DNA from 4 places in the Tatumella sp. UBA2305 genome. Region 2 is predicted to be linked to each of the others. Evidence: predicted binding sites of a transcription regulator. Region 2 holds the regulator's gene; each other region holds the start of a gene.

Region 1 (4,217 bases), on a different contig from region 2:
TAATACGGCACCAAGAATTAACGGGTCGAGCTGATCATCCAGCATCGCCTGATAGAGCTGGCAGGCCGTCAGTTGGTCGAGATCACGGGCATGATTTTTCCCACGTCCAATCTCTTTAACTATCCGGGTAATATCCATCTGATATCCTGTCTGTACGCAGTCGATACTGCGAAAAATAGCCATATCCGGCTAACGTCGTGGACGACGCCGGTTCTGAGTTTTGCTGCTGGCCACTGTTGGTTTTTTAGCTTTACTCACAGCTGCAGGAGGAATATCCGGCTGCTCAATAGCAAACACCGGTAAAGCCGCCAGCAACCTGCTGCCATAAGCCTTGCTGAACAGCCTTCGGTCATAAATAATCACCTCACCGAAGCACTGGTGACTACGAATTAATCGCCCGACCTGCTGGATCAAGGTAAATGAAGCACTCGGTAAACTTTGGATTTCGAACGGATAACGTTGCTGGCTCCTGAGCCATTCTCCTTCTGTGACAATAACCGGGCTGTCTACCGGAGGAAAAGATATTTTATGAATATGAACCTGAGTCAGCAATTCTCCCTTCAGGTCCAGTCCTTCTGAAAATGACTGCAGCCCAACCAGCACACTCTGCTGGCCATCCTTAACCCTCTGCCGGTGCAAAGTAATTAACCGGGAACGGGGTTGATCGCCCTGCACCAGCAACATAAGCCGTAAATCAGCCACTTCATTCAGGAATAACTGCATTGCCCGGCCACTGGAAAATAATACCAGACTCCCGGTGTGCTTCTTCTCTTCAACCTGCTGTCGGAAGTAACGGGCCATTTCCGCAATATGCAAAGCTTCCTGAGTAATATGTGGTTCGTATTGCATTTTTGGAACCACCAGCTTACCTTGCCTGACATGATCAAAGGGGGAATCCAGAGCAATAAAACGATCTCCGGCGGCCTCATTCAACCCGGACATTTCACTCAGCCGGCGGAAGCTGTTCAGCGAACGCAACGTCGCTGACGTCAGAATGACATGCGGGACTTTGCGCCAAAGTAGTTTTTCCAACTGGTCACTCACCCGAATACCTGCACAGTGAAAGAACAACTGGCGTTTACCTTCATCCCATTCGGTGGTCAGCCATTTTGAGACGGGTGCCCCCGACAACTGTTTCAGACCCGCCAGCCACCACAGTTTGCTCAATGATTCAAACCACCCCAGAAAACGGTTCAGCTGTAAAAGCCCACGATGAATACGGACAATGTCTTCTTTGCCGGTCATCTCTCCCAGCATATTTATCAGATTTTCGGTCAGCCCACGTAAGGCATCAGTCAGCTTAAATAACCGCTGGCAACGCTCCTCAGTCTCTTCCGGAAGTTCGCCCAGCACATAACGGTATTCAACCGGAGTTTCTCCCTGTTCGGGTAATAATGGTAGCATCTCAGCCACCAGTTCCGTAATAAGCTGACGAACAATAGCGCAATGTTCAGTGAGCCTCTCAGGATTAGCCAGTGAGGGGGGGGATTTAAAGGTAAACCAGCCGCGTAGGGTTTCCACCAGCTTACAGAATAAATCCAGCTGCAGCCCGGCACCGGCTGGCGATATATCACTGCTCATCTCTAATGCATCCCGTGCGACTTCGGGCAGGTGGTGGCCTTCATCCATCACTAACAGCATTTCTTTCGCCGGGGGTAATACAGCCTCTGTCTCCAGAGCTGCCATCACCAGAGCGTGGTTAGCTACCACCACGTCGGAGTGTTCAATTTCTCTGCGGGCAAGGAAAAACGGGCATTCGCGATACCACTGGCAATGATGGGCAAGACAACTGGTTTTATCCGTAGACATACGCAACCAGTGAACATCTTCAATCTGTACACTACAGTGATCACGCAGGCCATCCCACTCCCCGCTATTGAGTGATTTCTGTAACCGGTTAGCGATTTTTTGCTGTCGTTGCTGTGCTTCACCTGACAAACCTTTATCACTGGCCGGCGCCCCCTCTTCAAGATAGAAAAGCAGGTCACCCTGCGTATCCTGTTGTTCAGTCATAAAACTCAGGTTGCGCGGGCAAACATAACGACGGCGACCAAAAGCAGCGGTAAATGTCAGATCGGGAATAAACTGTTTAAGGAGAGGTAAATCTTTGTCAAAGATCTGATCCTGTAAGGCCACATTCGCGGTGCTGACCACCAGTTTTTTTTCGGCGGAACGGGCAATGGCAATGCCAGGAATCAGATAGGACAGAGTTTTGCCGACTCCGGTCGGGGCTTCAATGGCCAGATGTCGTCCTTCATCCCCTGACAGCGTTTTGGCGACCTCTGCGATCATTTGACGCTGAGGCTGGCGGGGTACAAAATCAGTCACCTGTGCCTGTAACTGCTTATACCATTCACCAATTTGTAATTTTATTGCGGGTGTCAGAACCATAACGACCATCGGCTAAAAGAATCAGCCTGTATTTTTACACAGTATTTCTTTTGACGGCAGTCCTGTCAGACTACTAGTCTAAAAAAACAGCATGCTTTTTTGTAAAACGAGAATTTCTGATGACACAGGCCGTTGCTATACAGAAAAATACCCGGCAAAAATCAAAATTCCTGTCCAACATGATGTTAACGTTTATCACAAGCCCGTTAAGAGTTATTATCAGTTCTCTGAACGAGGAGTGGTCTTGAAATGAACCTGCAAAAAATCGGCATTACTTTCCTTTTCCTGTTAATGGCACTTGGCGGTATGGGTGGCCTGATGCTGGTCGGCTACAGCATTATCATCGGTAAATGATCATGGCCACGGGCAGATTCACCGCGCAAACATCCATTCTGCCCGTCCGCCTACAGGTGTCTACGGTCGTTGACTGTCGAAAACTTTCTGGATCGTATACAGAAACCAGGGAGTGAACCTTTCTGCATTAGCGGCAATTTCCAGCTGCACCCCTACCAGACTGCTGTAGCGCCACGCATCCGCTTCCTGTGGATTTAACTCTGGCAATGCGTCAGTCATCCCAAAAAATATATGCCCATATTCGTGTTCAGTTAAGCCGTTATCCAGGGCCAGTTTATAACTGATCTCAAACGCCGGATTCAAAGCAAGCGATATTCCCATTTCTTCCCGCAAACGCCGTTCCGCGGCATGCTGTGTCGTTTCACCAGGAAAAGGATGACCGCAGCAGGTATTACTCCACAAACCACCGCAATGGTACTTATTTTCTGCGCGGCGCTGTAACAGGAGTTCACCTCTGGCGTTGAATACATAGACAGTCACCGCCCGGTGCATCAGCCCTTTTTGATGCACTTCCAGCTTTTCCATTTTTCCTGTGGGGTTATCATCTTGATCAACAAGAATAACTTCTATCACTGGCATAAAATTCCTTAATAAACCTGCGGCAAGTATATACCTCTGTTCTGTATCGTGAAATTGTTTGCATCAGGAAATCCTCCCAACACGCTGCATCGCTTTATGCCAGGCTCCCTGTCGGATTGACCAACGCAGTAGCCTGGCAATACAGTGCATACTGTAACGGGTGGCCGCCTGTTGTCTGGCGCTGCGTAGTGGAACTCCGGGAACCTGAGTCCATACCGGCAGCAGATCGGCCCCTGCCCTGAGCATGATATTCATTACCGGCCGGGCTGCCTTTGACGGGGCGGGCGCAGAAAATAATAACCGGCTGACCTCCAGAGTGCGTTCATCGGTACGTAATTGTGGTCGCATACTCGCCAGATAGTCCTCAACATCACTCACCGTGAGCGGAAGGTCCGTTGCCCCCAAAGCATGGCCGGTCAGTGAAGCTTCCGCATAATAACGGTTCTGCTCAGCCACACTGAGAGAAGGATTTTTATAGCGCAGATGGGCAGCCAGAAAACTTGATGTTTCTGCCACATGAACCCAGCGCAATAAACCGGGGTCACTGGCATGATATTGCTCCCCATCGGGGTTGATACCTGAAACCCGCAGATGAATACGCCTGACTTTATCAATCAAAAATTCAGCATCCTGGCGATTACCGAAACTGGTGACGGCAATGAACTGACTGGTCCTGCGCAAGCGCCCGAACAGATCATTGCGAAAGTCAGAGTGATCCCAGACACCGGCCAGAGCAGAGGGGTGCTGCATCTGAAGTAACAAGGCGGCAATCCCGCCGCACATCATCGATGAGAAATCGCCGTGAACAGTCCATACCATGCTGTCGGGTCCGAACAGCCCGGGGTCACCGACCGGGCGCGTCAGATCAAACTCATTCAGAGATAACCCGTTCA
Region 2 (4,217 bases):
CGTACACAGGGTCAGACCGAAACCTGCAGCAGCCACCGCCATACTGTTACGCATCTCTTTCCCCCGGGTAGCACCAACAAATAATCCGTCCAGCAGATAACACCCTACGCCTGCAAGGGGGAGAATGATCTGCCAGATCAGGTAATGGTCGGCCAGTTGGCGCAATGAGGGTAAGGAGGTCAGCATATCGATAATCCAGGGGCCTGCAAGGGCATAAATCAGTGAAAATGCCACCGCTACGATGCCAGCCTGCCGACAGGAAGCATGCCAGACTTCAGGTAACCGCCCTGCTTGCCGCGCACCATAGGCCTCACCGGAGACCGCCTCCACCGCATAAGCAAACCCATCGAGAGCATAGGAGGTAAACGACAGAAACATCATTAGTAAAGCATTCACCGCCACAATATCGCCCCCCAGCCTGGCCCCTGTCATAGTCAGCGAGGCGAAACAGAGTTGCAGCAACAATGAGCGCAGTAAAATATCGCGGTTCAGCCCCAGCACTCGTTTGATATCTCCCCGCCAGGCTCCCGGCAGTGAGCGCGGATCAATTCCCTGCCGGGCCAGTACACGCCATACCAGCACCATCCCGGTCAGCAATGTTACATATTCGGCTATCACAGTGGCTCCGGCTGCGCCCCGTACCCCCATGTGCAGATGCAGTACCAGCAGTAGCTCCAGAATAATATTCACCAGATTACCGGCGACCAACAGAATGACCGGTGCTCTGGCATACTGAACCCCAAGCAACCAGCCCAGAATGACCAGATTAGCAAATGTTGCCGGTGCACTCAGCCAGCGGACATCAATAAACTCACGGGCCTGATACAGGATGGCAGGGTCGCCGCCAATTACCAGGGTGGCGAGATGACTAAGCGGTTGCCGAAACAATAAAAACAACAGACCTGCCAGCAGGCTGACAATCATCGGCTGCACCAGTGCCCGAACCAGTGCCGGATTATTTTTTCCACCCCACGCCTGGGCCGTCAGCCCGGTGGTACTCATTCGCAGGAAAAGCAATAACATAAACAGAAAACTGGTAATCGTGGTTGCTACAGCTACCCCGCCCAGATAAATCGCACTGTTCAGATGGCCAATCACCGCAGTATCGACCAGTCCCAGTAACGGCACGGAGATATTAGACAGGATCATCGGCAGCGCCAGTCGCCAGAGTTGTTTATCGGTGCGGTTAAAAAAAGACATGGACTATCCTGCGGCTGTATACGGCAATGGGGAGAGGTTATTTTACAGAATGCTGATTAAGGCAGGCTGGCCTTAACCTTTCGGGCACGGGGGTCGTTGCTTCAGAACGCCCCCGTATTGCCGTGATTACAATACCGGCCAGAAGCCGGAACAGATCAGGGCAGTTTACAGCCATTCACCATTGCGGATAACACCCACGGCGAGGCCTTCTACTGTCAGGTTTTGCTCGCGGACATCGACCACAATCGGTGAAAACTCACTGTTTTCCGGCAGAAGATGTACCGTGTTCCCCTGTTTTTTCCAGCGTTTAACCGTCACTTCATCGTCAATTCTGGCGACCACGACCTGGCCGTTTCGAACATCCTGAGTCTTATGGACAGCCAGCAGATCGCCATCCATGATACCAATGTCTTTCATCGAAGTGCCGCTGACTCTCAGCAGAAAATCAGCCGCCGGCTTAAACAGGGCCGGGTCAACCTGAAAATGGCTTTCGATATGCTGCTCAGCTAACAATGGCTCGCCGGCGGCGACACGGCCAATCAGCGGTAATCCTTCTGCTGTCTCTTCTTCCATCAGCAGTCGGATCCCCCGTGAAGCGCCTGAAACAATCTCAATGACCCCCTTACGGGCCAGAGCTTTCAGATGCTCTTCGGCAGCATTTGGAGAGCGGAATCCCAGCCGGGAAGCAATTTCAGCACGAGTCGGTGGCATCCCTGTCTGGTGAATATGGTCGCGAATCAGGTCATAGACCTGCTGCTGCCTGCTGGTTAATGCTTTCATCCCGCCCCCTGGTTGTTTATACAGTCGCTGTGAGTATATACAGGTATTTGGGAAATGAAAACTAAAAACCGTCATAAAACAAACAACTGTCGGTGACTATTCCACCGTTCACCACCACTGCCATAGCACAGAAATCCAGACAAAGGCCGCCAGCAGTAAAGCGATAAATACTGCCGCTGACCCCATATCCTTCGCGCGGCCGGACAACGGATGAAGTTCCGGGCCAAAACGGTCGACCACCGCCTCAATAGCACTGTTGAGAATTTCGACGATAATCACCAGTACCACTGACCCAATCAGCAAAATACGCGAGACCGTATCCACTTTCAGACAGGCAGCAATAATCACCGCCATAATCGCGAGCACAGTTTCCTGTCGGAAGGCAGCTTCATGTTGCCATGCTGCGCGCAATCCCTGCCACGAGTAGCCTGCAGCTTTAATGACCCGTCGCCATCCTCCTGTTGCACCCGCCATCAGGGGTTACTCCTTTTCAGAATAAAATTTCCGTCAATCTCAGACATGTTTACTTGCATCCTCACAGATATTCTTTGCAGTTTCTGGTATGCTTGCGCCGCTTTGCTAACATAAGAGGCTACAGATTTGTCTATGTCAGGTTGGCGTAAACTTTATTATAAATTACTGAGTTTTCCATTATCTTTGCTGGTGAAAAGCAAGGTGATACCGGGAGATCCTGTCTCTGAACTGGGTCTGGATCCCACACGTCCTATTATCTATGTATTTCCGTACGATTCCAAAGCCGATCTCATGGCGATGCGGGAGCAGTGCCTGAAGCATGACCTGCCTGATCCATTGCTGCCCGTTGAAATAGATGGCCATTTCCTGCCACGTCATGTGTTTATCCATGACGGACCACGGTTACTGCCCTATTTCACTCCGAATCAGGAAACCGTCAAAATATTCCATGATTACCTGGATCTGCACCGCAATAATCCGGCACTGGATGTTCAGCTGGTTCCGGTATCGGTGATGTTCGGTCGTGCTCCGGGTAAAGAGACCCAGGGAGAAAATACCCCGTTACTGCGCGAGCTGAACGGGGTACAGAAATTCTTCGCTATCCTGTGGCTTGGCCGGGATAGTTTTGTGCGCTTCTCGCCAAAAGTTTCTCTGCGGCAGATGGCCGATGAACATGGGACTGATCAGTCCATTGCCCATAAGTTATCCCGGGTGGCCCACATCCATTTTGCCCGCCAACGGCTGGCCGCCGTGGGTCCGCGGCTTCCTGCTCGTCAGGATCTGTTCAATAAGCTGCTACAATCGAAAGCTATTGCCAAGGCCGTGGAGGACGAGGCTCGCAGTAAGAAGATTTCCTACGATATGGCCCAAAAGAATGCCGTGGCCATGATGGAAGAGATTGCCGCCGATTTCACCTATGAAGCTATCCGCATTACCGATCGCGTGATGGGCTGGCTCTGGAGCCGGTTATATAAAGGGATTAACGTCAGCGGCGGCGAACGTATTCGTCAGTTGGCCCAGGATGGCCATGAACTGGTCTATGTTCCCTGTCATCGCAGCCATATGGATTATCTGCTGCTCTCCTATGTACTTTATCATCAGGGGTTGGTGCCCCCGCATATTGCCGCCGGGATTAACCTGAACTTTTGGCCGGCCGGACCTGTATTCCGTCATCTGGGTGCCTTCTTTATCCGTCGGACCTTTAAAGGTAACAAACTCTACTCCACGGTATTTCGTGAATACCTCGGTGAATTGTTCAGCCGTGGTTATTCGGTAGAGTACTTTGTTGAAGGCGGTCGTTCCCGTACCGGACGGTTACTTGAGCCGAAAACGGGTACCCTGACCATGACCCTGCAGGCGATGCTGCGCGGTGGAAACCGACCCATCACGTTAGTGCCCATCTACATTGGTTACGAACACGTGATGGAAGTGGCGACTTATGCCAAAGAGTTGCGCGGGGCGACCAAAGAGAAAGAGAGCCTGTGGCAGATGTTGCGCGGATTGCGCAAGCTTCGTAACCTCGGGCAGGGCTATGTTAACTTCGGCGAACCACTGCCGCTGGTTAACTACCTGAACAATAACGTTCCGGAATGGCGCGAAGCCATCGACCCGATAGACCCCCAACGTCCGGCATGGATGACCCCGGTCGTCAATGACATTGCCCGCCAGGTGATGGTACGGATTAACAATGCTGGCGCCGCTAACGCCATGAATCTGTGTGTAACCGCGCTGCTGGCCTCACCGCAACGTTCACTGACCCGTGA
Region 3 (4,217 bases), on a different contig from region 2:
TGATAAAATTGTTGCCTGTATCGAACGCTGCCTGGAAAACCACTACCCCGAGCCTTCATTACTCCACGGTGACTTGTGGCCGGGACACTGTGCCGAAGCCCATGGCAGCCCGTGGCTGTTTAATCCAGCCTGCTACTGGGGAGACAGAGAGTGTGATTTAGCGTTATGGCAACCTGATAATTTGCTGACCGCAGTGTTGATTGACAGTTATCAGGCAGAGACGCCCTTACCTGCCGGCTATCAACAGCGACAACCGGCCTATCGCCTTTACTACCTGTTGAACCGGGCCAGTGCTTTTGGTGGACCCTGGAAGGAAGCCGCGCAACAGACTATCAATGTTCTGTTGCGCAGTAATGGATAATACTCAGACGTAAAGCAGCCCTGTAATGCGCAGAATAAAATAGCCGATCACAATAATAATGACAGGCAGCACATACAGCGGGAAGTATTGACGGAAAATTGAGTGATTATGGGCCTGGAACCGATCAGTCAATTGCTGGCGGGTCAGGCCTCCTGTCTCTTTCGCCTGTTCAATGATTAACTGGTCTTCGATATTCTCTTTCAGAAAACGCGATTGCCGCCACATCCGGGCCCCGGATGCCTGCAATGCCAGACCAATAAAGATCACCGCATAAATTATCCAGAACATCACATTCGCCCTGGTATGGAACTCAGGGGTCGGGGAGTTATTCCAGAACATATCCAGGAAATGAGTATTAAATTTAATCATATCAATCATGACATGCAGGAAATCGGATAATACGGCATCGATACCTGGCTGTTTGTCACTGTGGATAAACAGAAAATTAAGCACTGATACCACGGTGGATATCACAGCCGGAATAAAGAGTACCCAGCCAGCAATTTTTTTGGCTATCGCTATCCGGCCAGTCTGTTGGTAGTTCATGCTCTCTCCTGAAGCGGGTTTCGTGGTACAAGTCTACCTGTGCCTTGACTATTTTTCCTGTTTTATCCTGTTACAATAGCTGTCTCAGACAAACTTTCCTCAATCCGGACACCTTTTACACCGTGTCACGGCCTCACGCGCTGATTTAATCTTATGGAGGATATATGGCTTATCAACGCCCGGTGAAAGCAGCAATATTTGATATGGACGGACTGCTGATTGATACCGAGCCGTTCTGGCAACAAGCTGAGTTAGAGGTTTTTTCTGCCGCCGGGGTGGATGTCAGCCTGCGCGACAGTTTTCCCGAAACCACCGGACTACGTATTGATCAGGTCGTCAGCATGTGGTTCGAAGCCTGTCAGGTGACTCATATTTCAGAACAACGGGTCGCTGAGCAAATTTTTGTCCGGGTGGCAGAGCTTATTCAACAGCATCAGCCACTGATGCCAGGAGTACGTGAAGCACTAACGCTTTGTCAGTCGCTGGGACTGAAAATTGGACTCGCGTCTGCTTCTCCCTTAGCTCTGATTGAAATGGTCCTGGACTTGTTCTCCATCCGTCATTTCTTCAGTGCAGTGGTGTCTGCTGAAAAGTTGCCCTACAGTAAACCTCATCCGCAGGTTTACCTGAATGCTGCCGGTGAGCTGAACGTTAATCCACTGCATTGCGTCGCACTTGAGGACTCCCTGAACGGAATGGTCGCCGCCAAAGCTGCCAGAATGCGGGTTCTGGTAGTTCCGGCCGCCACAGAAACTACATTACCAGTCTGGAGTCTGGCAAACGCCCGTCTTGATTCCTTACATGATTTGACTCCCGGGTTACTCGGCGTCCCGAAGCCTTCATAACTTTTTGCGGGAAGAATACTCTTCCCGCCCGCTATTTTCCCCGCTGTTCTGCGATAATAATTGTTACAGCGTCACATATACTTTCACTGTATAAATACCTATACTGTATGCATTGACAGTTTACAGGTTGTTGCAGGTATCTCATGACGGCCGAAGGCCACATTCTTTTTGCGTTTGCCAGCGCGGTAATCGCCAAACGTAGCGCGCTGACTCCGGTGATCGCCGGGGCTGACTGGTGGCATCTGATTCCGGCGACATTGCTGACCTGTCTGCTGCCGGATATCGACCATCCCGGCTCTTTGCTAGGACAGCGGCTACGCTGGATCTCGAAACCGATGGCCAGAGCGTTCGGACATCGCGGATTTACCCATAGCCTTATAGCTATTGTTGGCGGAGTCTGGTTACTGCGGATTAAATTCCCCGGGGTGTTGTGGCTCCCGGCCGATGTCATGCAAGGTATGGTTTTGGGTTATCTCAGCCATATTGTGGCCGATATGCTGACACCGGCAGGCGTCCCCCTGCTCTGGCCTTGTCGCTGGCGCTTCTGCCTGCCACTACTCCACTCTCAAAAAAATAACCAACTGGAGCGGATATTCTGTATTTCACTGGTCATGTGCGCAGTGTGTTTACCTGGTCAGTTGACTAAACAGTTTATCAACACGACCGGCCGGCAACTGTATACAACTGCGGTGTCATGGCAAAAGCAGATTAGTCTGTCATTACAGTAACCGGCAGATTACCCTGCCCCTCTTACCGTTATTGATGGTTATGCAGTACAGCGCGGGCATCCACCACTGCGACTCAGACCGTTATTCGAAGGTCAGGAATGACAGGGCGTGACAGGCCGTAAAGAAAGCGTTAAGTAGTGTAATGGGAGGAAAATTCAGCCCCCCGGCACTTGAGTTTTTACATGGCAACGCTATAACTTCACCATGCTTTAGTTGGAGATGAAACATGAAAAAAGTTATCGCACCTTTGCTGGCGTTAAGCCTGGTTCTGCCAGGTGTTGCCATGGCACATCCGGGCTTCGGTGGCGGCGGACCTGGCTGGGGTCATGGCGGCCCGGGTTGGGGTGGTCGCGGTAGTTTCCTTCCTGACCTCGCGACCGGGGTTCTGATTGGCGGCCTGACCTATTACCTGCTGAACGGTCAGTACTATCAGCGTCAGGGGAACGAATATGTGGTAGTTAATCCGCCACCACAGAGTGTACCACAAAGTACTCAGGTACTGGATTACGGCGGAAAACGTTATTACGTGCAGGCTGGCCATTACTACCAACGCGATATTAATGGTGAGTATATCGAAGTCCCGAGACCTGCCGGGCTGTAATATGAATAAGGCCAGCAATGCTGGCCTTTTAATTACGCGCATTTGTTACAGATAATCAGCTCTGAGGGGACTGTGGATCCGTATCATATTCGGCACAGCTCTGGAAACCGTAATTCATTACGTTTCCGGTATCATTGAAGCTGACGAAATAGGTCAGAGGCTTGCCGTTATTCTCACCAATAATGTAGGTATCGCAGGTACCACGGGCATGGATCATAGTGATCGATGACGCCGGACGGCCGCCTATCTGACGAACTTGTTCACGGGTCATGCCTTTTTTGACATTTTTTACGACAGGCTGGGTGACGTAACTTTCTGCCTGATGGTAGGTAGTACAGCCAGAAAGCACCGCCAGTGCCAGACCTGCAGCCAGAAATCCGGTGATTTTACGCATTATTTACCTCACTGTAATCGTAATACACAAGAAATATCCTCTGTGATATTCAGTGGATAAATTTAAGTGTAGACGCTAATGATGAAAAAACAAATGGTTAGAATGGACGGATGATTTATAAACCGATATCCTCACATCCGGTGAAATCCAACCTGCAGCGTTGCGGTGCAACAAAAAGACTAAATATATTAATTTTCAAACTTATAAGTTTCGCCCGTGACTATTAGTTAGTTTACATTCAGAGGAAAAATGTCCAAAGCTCCCCCCCATCGTATCGCATTTGCTATAACCCTCGGCCTGATGGCCGGTCTGGGCCCGTTGTGCATAGATTTGTATCTTCCGGCGTTACCGCAACTCTCGGGATCATTGCATATCACTACCGCTGTCGCTCAGTTGAGTCTCACCGCCGGGCTGCTCGGCCTCGGGCTGGGACAGTTACTGTTCGGTCCCATGAGTGATAAATATGGCCGTACCGGCCCGCTGGCCCTGTCACTGCTGGTGCTGTTTCTGGCTTCCGTAGGATGCTCACTGGCACAAAATATTGACCAGTTACTGGTGGCCAGGCTATTCCAGGGACTGGGGGGAGCTGGCGGAGCTGTGTTATCGCGCGCGATTGCCCGTGATATGTACCAAGGCCATGAACTCACCCGTTTCTTTGCACTGCTGATGCTGGTGAATGGTGTTGCCCCAATCGCGGCACCTGTGATTGGTGGCTCGTTGATGAGCATCATGAGCTGGCGCG
Region 4 (4,217 bases), on a different contig from region 2:
GGGCTTATGTTCGCGCTGGTTGATGTCAATTCATTTTATGCCAGCTGTGAGAGCGTATTCAGGCCGGATCTGCGGGGAAAAGCCGTGATCGTGCTGAGTAATAATGACGGCTGTGTCATTGCCCGAAGTGCCGAAGTGAAAAAACTCAATATTCCGATGGGCGCTCCGTACTTCCAGCTAAAAGATGAGATAAAAAAACATAATATTCATGTCTTTAGCTCTAACTATGCCCTGTATGCCGATATGAGTAATCGCGTAATGTCGATCCTGGAAAGCATGGCCCCTTCGGTAGAAATCTATTCGATCGATGAAGCCTTTATGGATCTGAGTGGCATACGCAATTGTCGGGACCTGGATGAGTTTGGCCATGAAATTCGCCAGAGGGTGAAGCAGGAAGCACACCTGACCGTGGGAGTTGGTATTGCCCCCACCAAAACGCTGGCAAAACTCGCTAATTATGCAGCAAAAAAATGGACAAAAACCGGCGGGGTACTGGATTTATCCAATGCCGAACGTCAGCGTAAACTGATGTCGCTGGTGCCGGTAGAAGAAGTCTGGGGCGTTGGCCGCAGAATTAGCCGCAAACTGAATACCATGGGAATTATCACCGCTAAAGATCTATCTGAGCAAAGCACCTGGATTATCCGCAAACACTTTAATGTGGTACTCGAACGTACTGTCCGTGAATTGCGCGGCGAACCCTGTCTGCAGCTGGAGGAGTTTGCGCCGGTAAAACAGCAAATCATCTGTTCGCGCTCTTTTGGTACCCGTATCACCGAATTCATAGCCATGCGTCAGGCGGTCTGTGCTTATGCCGAACGTGCCGCAGAAAAGTTGCGCGGTGAACGCCAGTACTGCCGGCAGATTACCGTATTTATCCGCACCAGCCCTCACACTGCCGGCGAAACATTTTACGGCAACCAGGCAACAGGAATACTACTCACCCCTTCTAACGATACCCGCGATATTATTCATGTCGCGATGGATATGCTCGAAGGTATCTGGCGCGACGGGCATCGTTATATGAAAGCCGGGGTGGTGCTGGGGGACTTTTTCAGCCAGGGAGTGTCACAACTCAACCTGTTTGATGAACATGCCCCCCGTGCCAACAGTGAAGCGCTGATGCGTGTGGTTGACGGGCTGAACCAGAGTGGTAAAGGCAAATTATGGTTCGCCGGACAGGGGATTCGTAAAAGCTGGGCGATGAAGCGCGATATGCTGTCCCCTGCCTATACCACACGCTATAGCGATCTGCCGGTGGCGAAGTAACCGGTCGTTATCCTGCCCTGCATGGCAAAGGGATATCAGCGAGAGCAGCCATAAAGGATATTCAGCGGCGGGATGGTATTGGAGATAGCAGTAAAGCATGAGAAAAGGCAGCTTTTTTTACGGACTGGCAGCATCCTTCCATAGCGCTGCCACTCCCCCGCCTTACTGGCCGAAGGTTTTTACCACGTGCCTGACGACCCCGAAAATCTCGAACTGATCGGGATCGGTAATGGCAATCTCCGAATACCTGGCATTCATTGGCCGCAGATGCAGGGAAGGACGCAACATCAGCTGTTTTACCGTAAATTCACCGCTGACTGCAGCCACCACAATATCTCCATGCCCGGCAGTGAGTGAACTGTCAACAATCAGCATATCTCCGTCATCAATCCCGCCTTCCGTCATAGAATCTCCACTGACACGGATAAAATAAGTCGCCCCGGGATGATTCACCAGCAGTTGATTCAGATCGATCCTTTGCTCAACATAATCCTGCGCCGGGGACGGGAAACCACAAGGAACACGGCTGATAAAAAAAGGCAGTTCCAGAATTGCGCGGATCTCCGCGGGCTGATAAAACTTCATAACCGGACTCCCGGAAAATTACTGTATATACATACAGTATCTTTAATCTGCAAAACAGATCAAGATTGCAGGATGGGATTTTTGTCAATTCAATGACTACGAAGGGAATTTTCTGGCAATCCCGCCGGGCAGGCCCGCAATATCAGCTACTGGAGCGAACCACCAGCCGCCAGTCCAGAACCAGCCGCTCAGCATCACTGTCCGGGTGCTCAATTTTATTTAGCAATAATCTGACTGCCTGGCGTCCGATGTCTGCCGAGGGTTGTTCAATGGTGGTCAGTTGCGGGGAAACCATTTCAGCCAGCGGAATCCCGTCAAACCCTACCATGGCGATGTCGCCGGGGATAGAGAGCCCGGCGTCCTGAATGGCGCGCATCGCGCCGGCGGCCAGGGTATCGGAAATGGCAAATACAGCATCGGGCCGGGGAGCGGTTTTTAGCAAATTATCCATGGCGGCTTTACCGGCAGCAAAACTCAAGTCGCTGGCATATTCGATAGCGCTATAGTCATTGTCTGCCTGCCGAAGTGCATCAAGATAACCTGCTTCACGAAAACGGGCATACTTATAGTTCAGATCATGATTGATCAATGCGACCCGCCGGTACCCCTGTGACAGCAGGAAGTTGACCACATAACCGGAAGCCTGATGATCATTAATGCCGACACAAGAAATATCTCCCGACTCTGCATGCTCAGCACACTGAACCCAGGGCATCCGGCCAATCAGGGTGCTCAGCTCCGGCAACCGTGAAGTCGCATCCATGGTAATAATACCATCCACCATTTTCCCCGAAAGTAAGGCCAGCCCCGAACGGGATCGCTGCGGATCGGCTCCGGAATTACACAACAGTATCCGGTAACCATTTTTTTCAGCCTGCTCTTCAATACCTTTTACCACATCGGCACAGAAAGGGTTGCCGATATCAGAAACCATCACCAGAATCATGGAGCTGCGCGAGGTTCGCAACTGGCGGGCCAGCAGATTAGGCTGATAATTACATTCACGGATAGCCGCCAGCACCCGTTCACGGTTTTTGGTTTTTACACTGTCGCTGTTATTCAGCACACGGGAAACCGTGGCAACAGATACACCTGCCAGCCTGGCTATTTTTTGTATCGACATAAAAGACCCGCCATCCTGCGATCAATTGACTGATCAGAGGCTAGCATAAGTTTAAGAAAAACAGCTACGGGTTGCCGAAGATTCCTGCCATCAGGCCATCATGTAGAGCAAACCATCGGGTGCCGGGCCTTACCATACAAAGCCCGGCTCTCAATCTGACCAGGAAAAAATCGTTACCGATGCTGACAATCCCACCGGCGCACCGGTGAAACCTCCGTCAGTTTCTCACGATCCGCTGATGAGACCGTCAGTTACCGCGACAGCATCCAGCCGAACCAGAAAACAGACCAGTGTCGAGGTTCCGGTAGATTCCGCTGCCGGTAATTCCCCCTCCTCACTACAGGCCGCATCGCCTTTATACAACGGAGGGCCTGTCATATCGATTTCCCCCTCCATCACATACAGATATTGCGCAAATCCCGGCCGTGACGGGATAGCTACCTTATCCTTATGTTCCAGCCTGATATCATAAATAAATACCTGCTGGCGAATATCCAGAGGCGCGTTTTCCCCTTCGGGGCCGGCCAGTAATGTCCATTCGCCGGTAATCACTCCCTGAGGGCGGTCCATAAACTGCACCCGTGGTGGCAGATTTGCCGCACAAGGGCGGATAAATATCTGCAACAGTTCAGCAGGAACAATAGGTGTAGACTCCTCATGCCAGCAGCCTTCACCGGCATTCATCATCATCAGCTTTTTAGCTGACAGCGGTACGCGGTTACCCTGCTGATCTTCGTGTACCATGGAACCCTGCCAGAGATAACTGAGTATTTCATCATTCTGATGCTGATGCATACTGACCAGGGCACCGGTTTGCAGATTACTGTGATCAATAATACTCAGCGGCCCCAGAGAGGGGTCATCACGCCCGGGAAGGATATGACCAGGACGCATACGACGAATTCTGAAGGCTCCATATTCAAACGCCGTGTCAGGTTCAGCACGTAATAAGTGAAACATAACGATCTCCATCGCTGATCAGGAATTACCACTGACAGCCTTAATTAAATGATATGCTGCTGAGAAATATCCGGTATCCACACCAATAGCGGTCATCCTCTGCAGAGCAGGGATGGCCGGCTCTGTTCCCGAAGGAGATTATCGTGCCACCTGTTCACCACAATAGCCCGGCAGAAGAGACACAGCAATTGGGTGAAGAACTCAGACAGGTAATTAGTACGTTTGTGCGTGAAGTCAGAAAGGCAACCGGAACCCGGCGCAATTCTCAGCACGAGACTCT

The links. The regulator LexA, encoded in region 2, represses DNA repair genes until DNA is damaged. The targets are predictions, from matches to a motif close to TNCTGTATGTACATACAGNA.
Region 1: a site for LexA is predicted at 2,416-2,435, ahead of dinG (ATP-dependent DNA helicase DinG). Genes of this name have one in related genera too.
Region 3: a site for LexA is predicted at 1,854-1,873, ahead of B3Z23_RS09435 (metal-dependent hydrolase). Genes of this name have one in related genera too.
Region 4: a site for LexA is predicted at 1,874-1,893, ahead of umuD (translesion error-prone DNA polymerase V autoproteolytic subunit). Genes of this name have one in related genera too.

What each region holds. Positions count from the first base shown of each region.
Region 1 is NZ_DDVT01000011.1:139,067-143,283, forward strand. Features, by position in the region: gene ybiB (DNA-binding protein YbiB) at 1-138, opposite strand, end outside; gene dinG (ATP-dependent DNA helicase DinG) at 190-2,391, opposite strand; gene idi (isopentenyl-diphosphate Delta-isomerase) at 2,806-3,324, opposite strand; gene B3Z23_RS04865 (oxygenase MpaB family protein) at 3,388-4,217, opposite strand, start outside.
Region 2 is NZ_DDVT01000013.1:17,999-22,215, forward strand. Features, by position in the region: gene dinF (MATE family efflux transporter DinF) at 1-1,200, opposite strand, end outside; gene lexA (transcriptional repressor LexA) at 1,366-1,980, opposite strand; gene B3Z23_RS05825 (diacylglycerol kinase) at 2,089-2,454, opposite strand; gene plsB (glycerol-3-phosphate 1-O-acyltransferase PlsB) at 2,587-4,217, shown strand, end outside.
Region 3 is NZ_DDVT01000015.1:652,740-656,956, forward strand. Features, by position in the region: gene B3Z23_RS09420 (fructosamine kinase family protein) at 1-361, shown strand, start outside; gene B3Z23_RS09425 (YniB family protein) at 365-907, opposite strand; gene hxpB (hexitol phosphatase HxpB) at 1,072-1,752, shown strand; gene B3Z23_RS09435 (metal-dependent hydrolase) at 1,896-2,480, shown strand; gene B3Z23_RS09440 (DUF6515 family protein) at 2,707-3,081, shown strand; gene osmE (osmotically-inducible lipoprotein OsmE) at 3,137-3,475, opposite strand; gene B3Z23_RS09450 (multidrug effflux MFS transporter) at 3,725-4,217, shown strand, end outside.
Region 4 is NZ_DDVT01000002.1:66,903-71,119, forward strand. Features, by position in the region: gene umuC (translesion error-prone DNA polymerase V subunit UmuC) at 7-1,269, shown strand; gene umuD (translesion error-prone DNA polymerase V autoproteolytic subunit) at 1,432-1,854, opposite strand; gene B3Z23_RS01050 (LacI family DNA-binding transcriptional regulator) at 1,997-2,977, opposite strand; gene B3Z23_RS01055 (pirin family protein) at 3,203-3,937, opposite strand; gene B3Z23_RS01060 (MarR family winged helix-turn-helix transcriptional regulator) at 4,081-4,217, shown strand, end outside.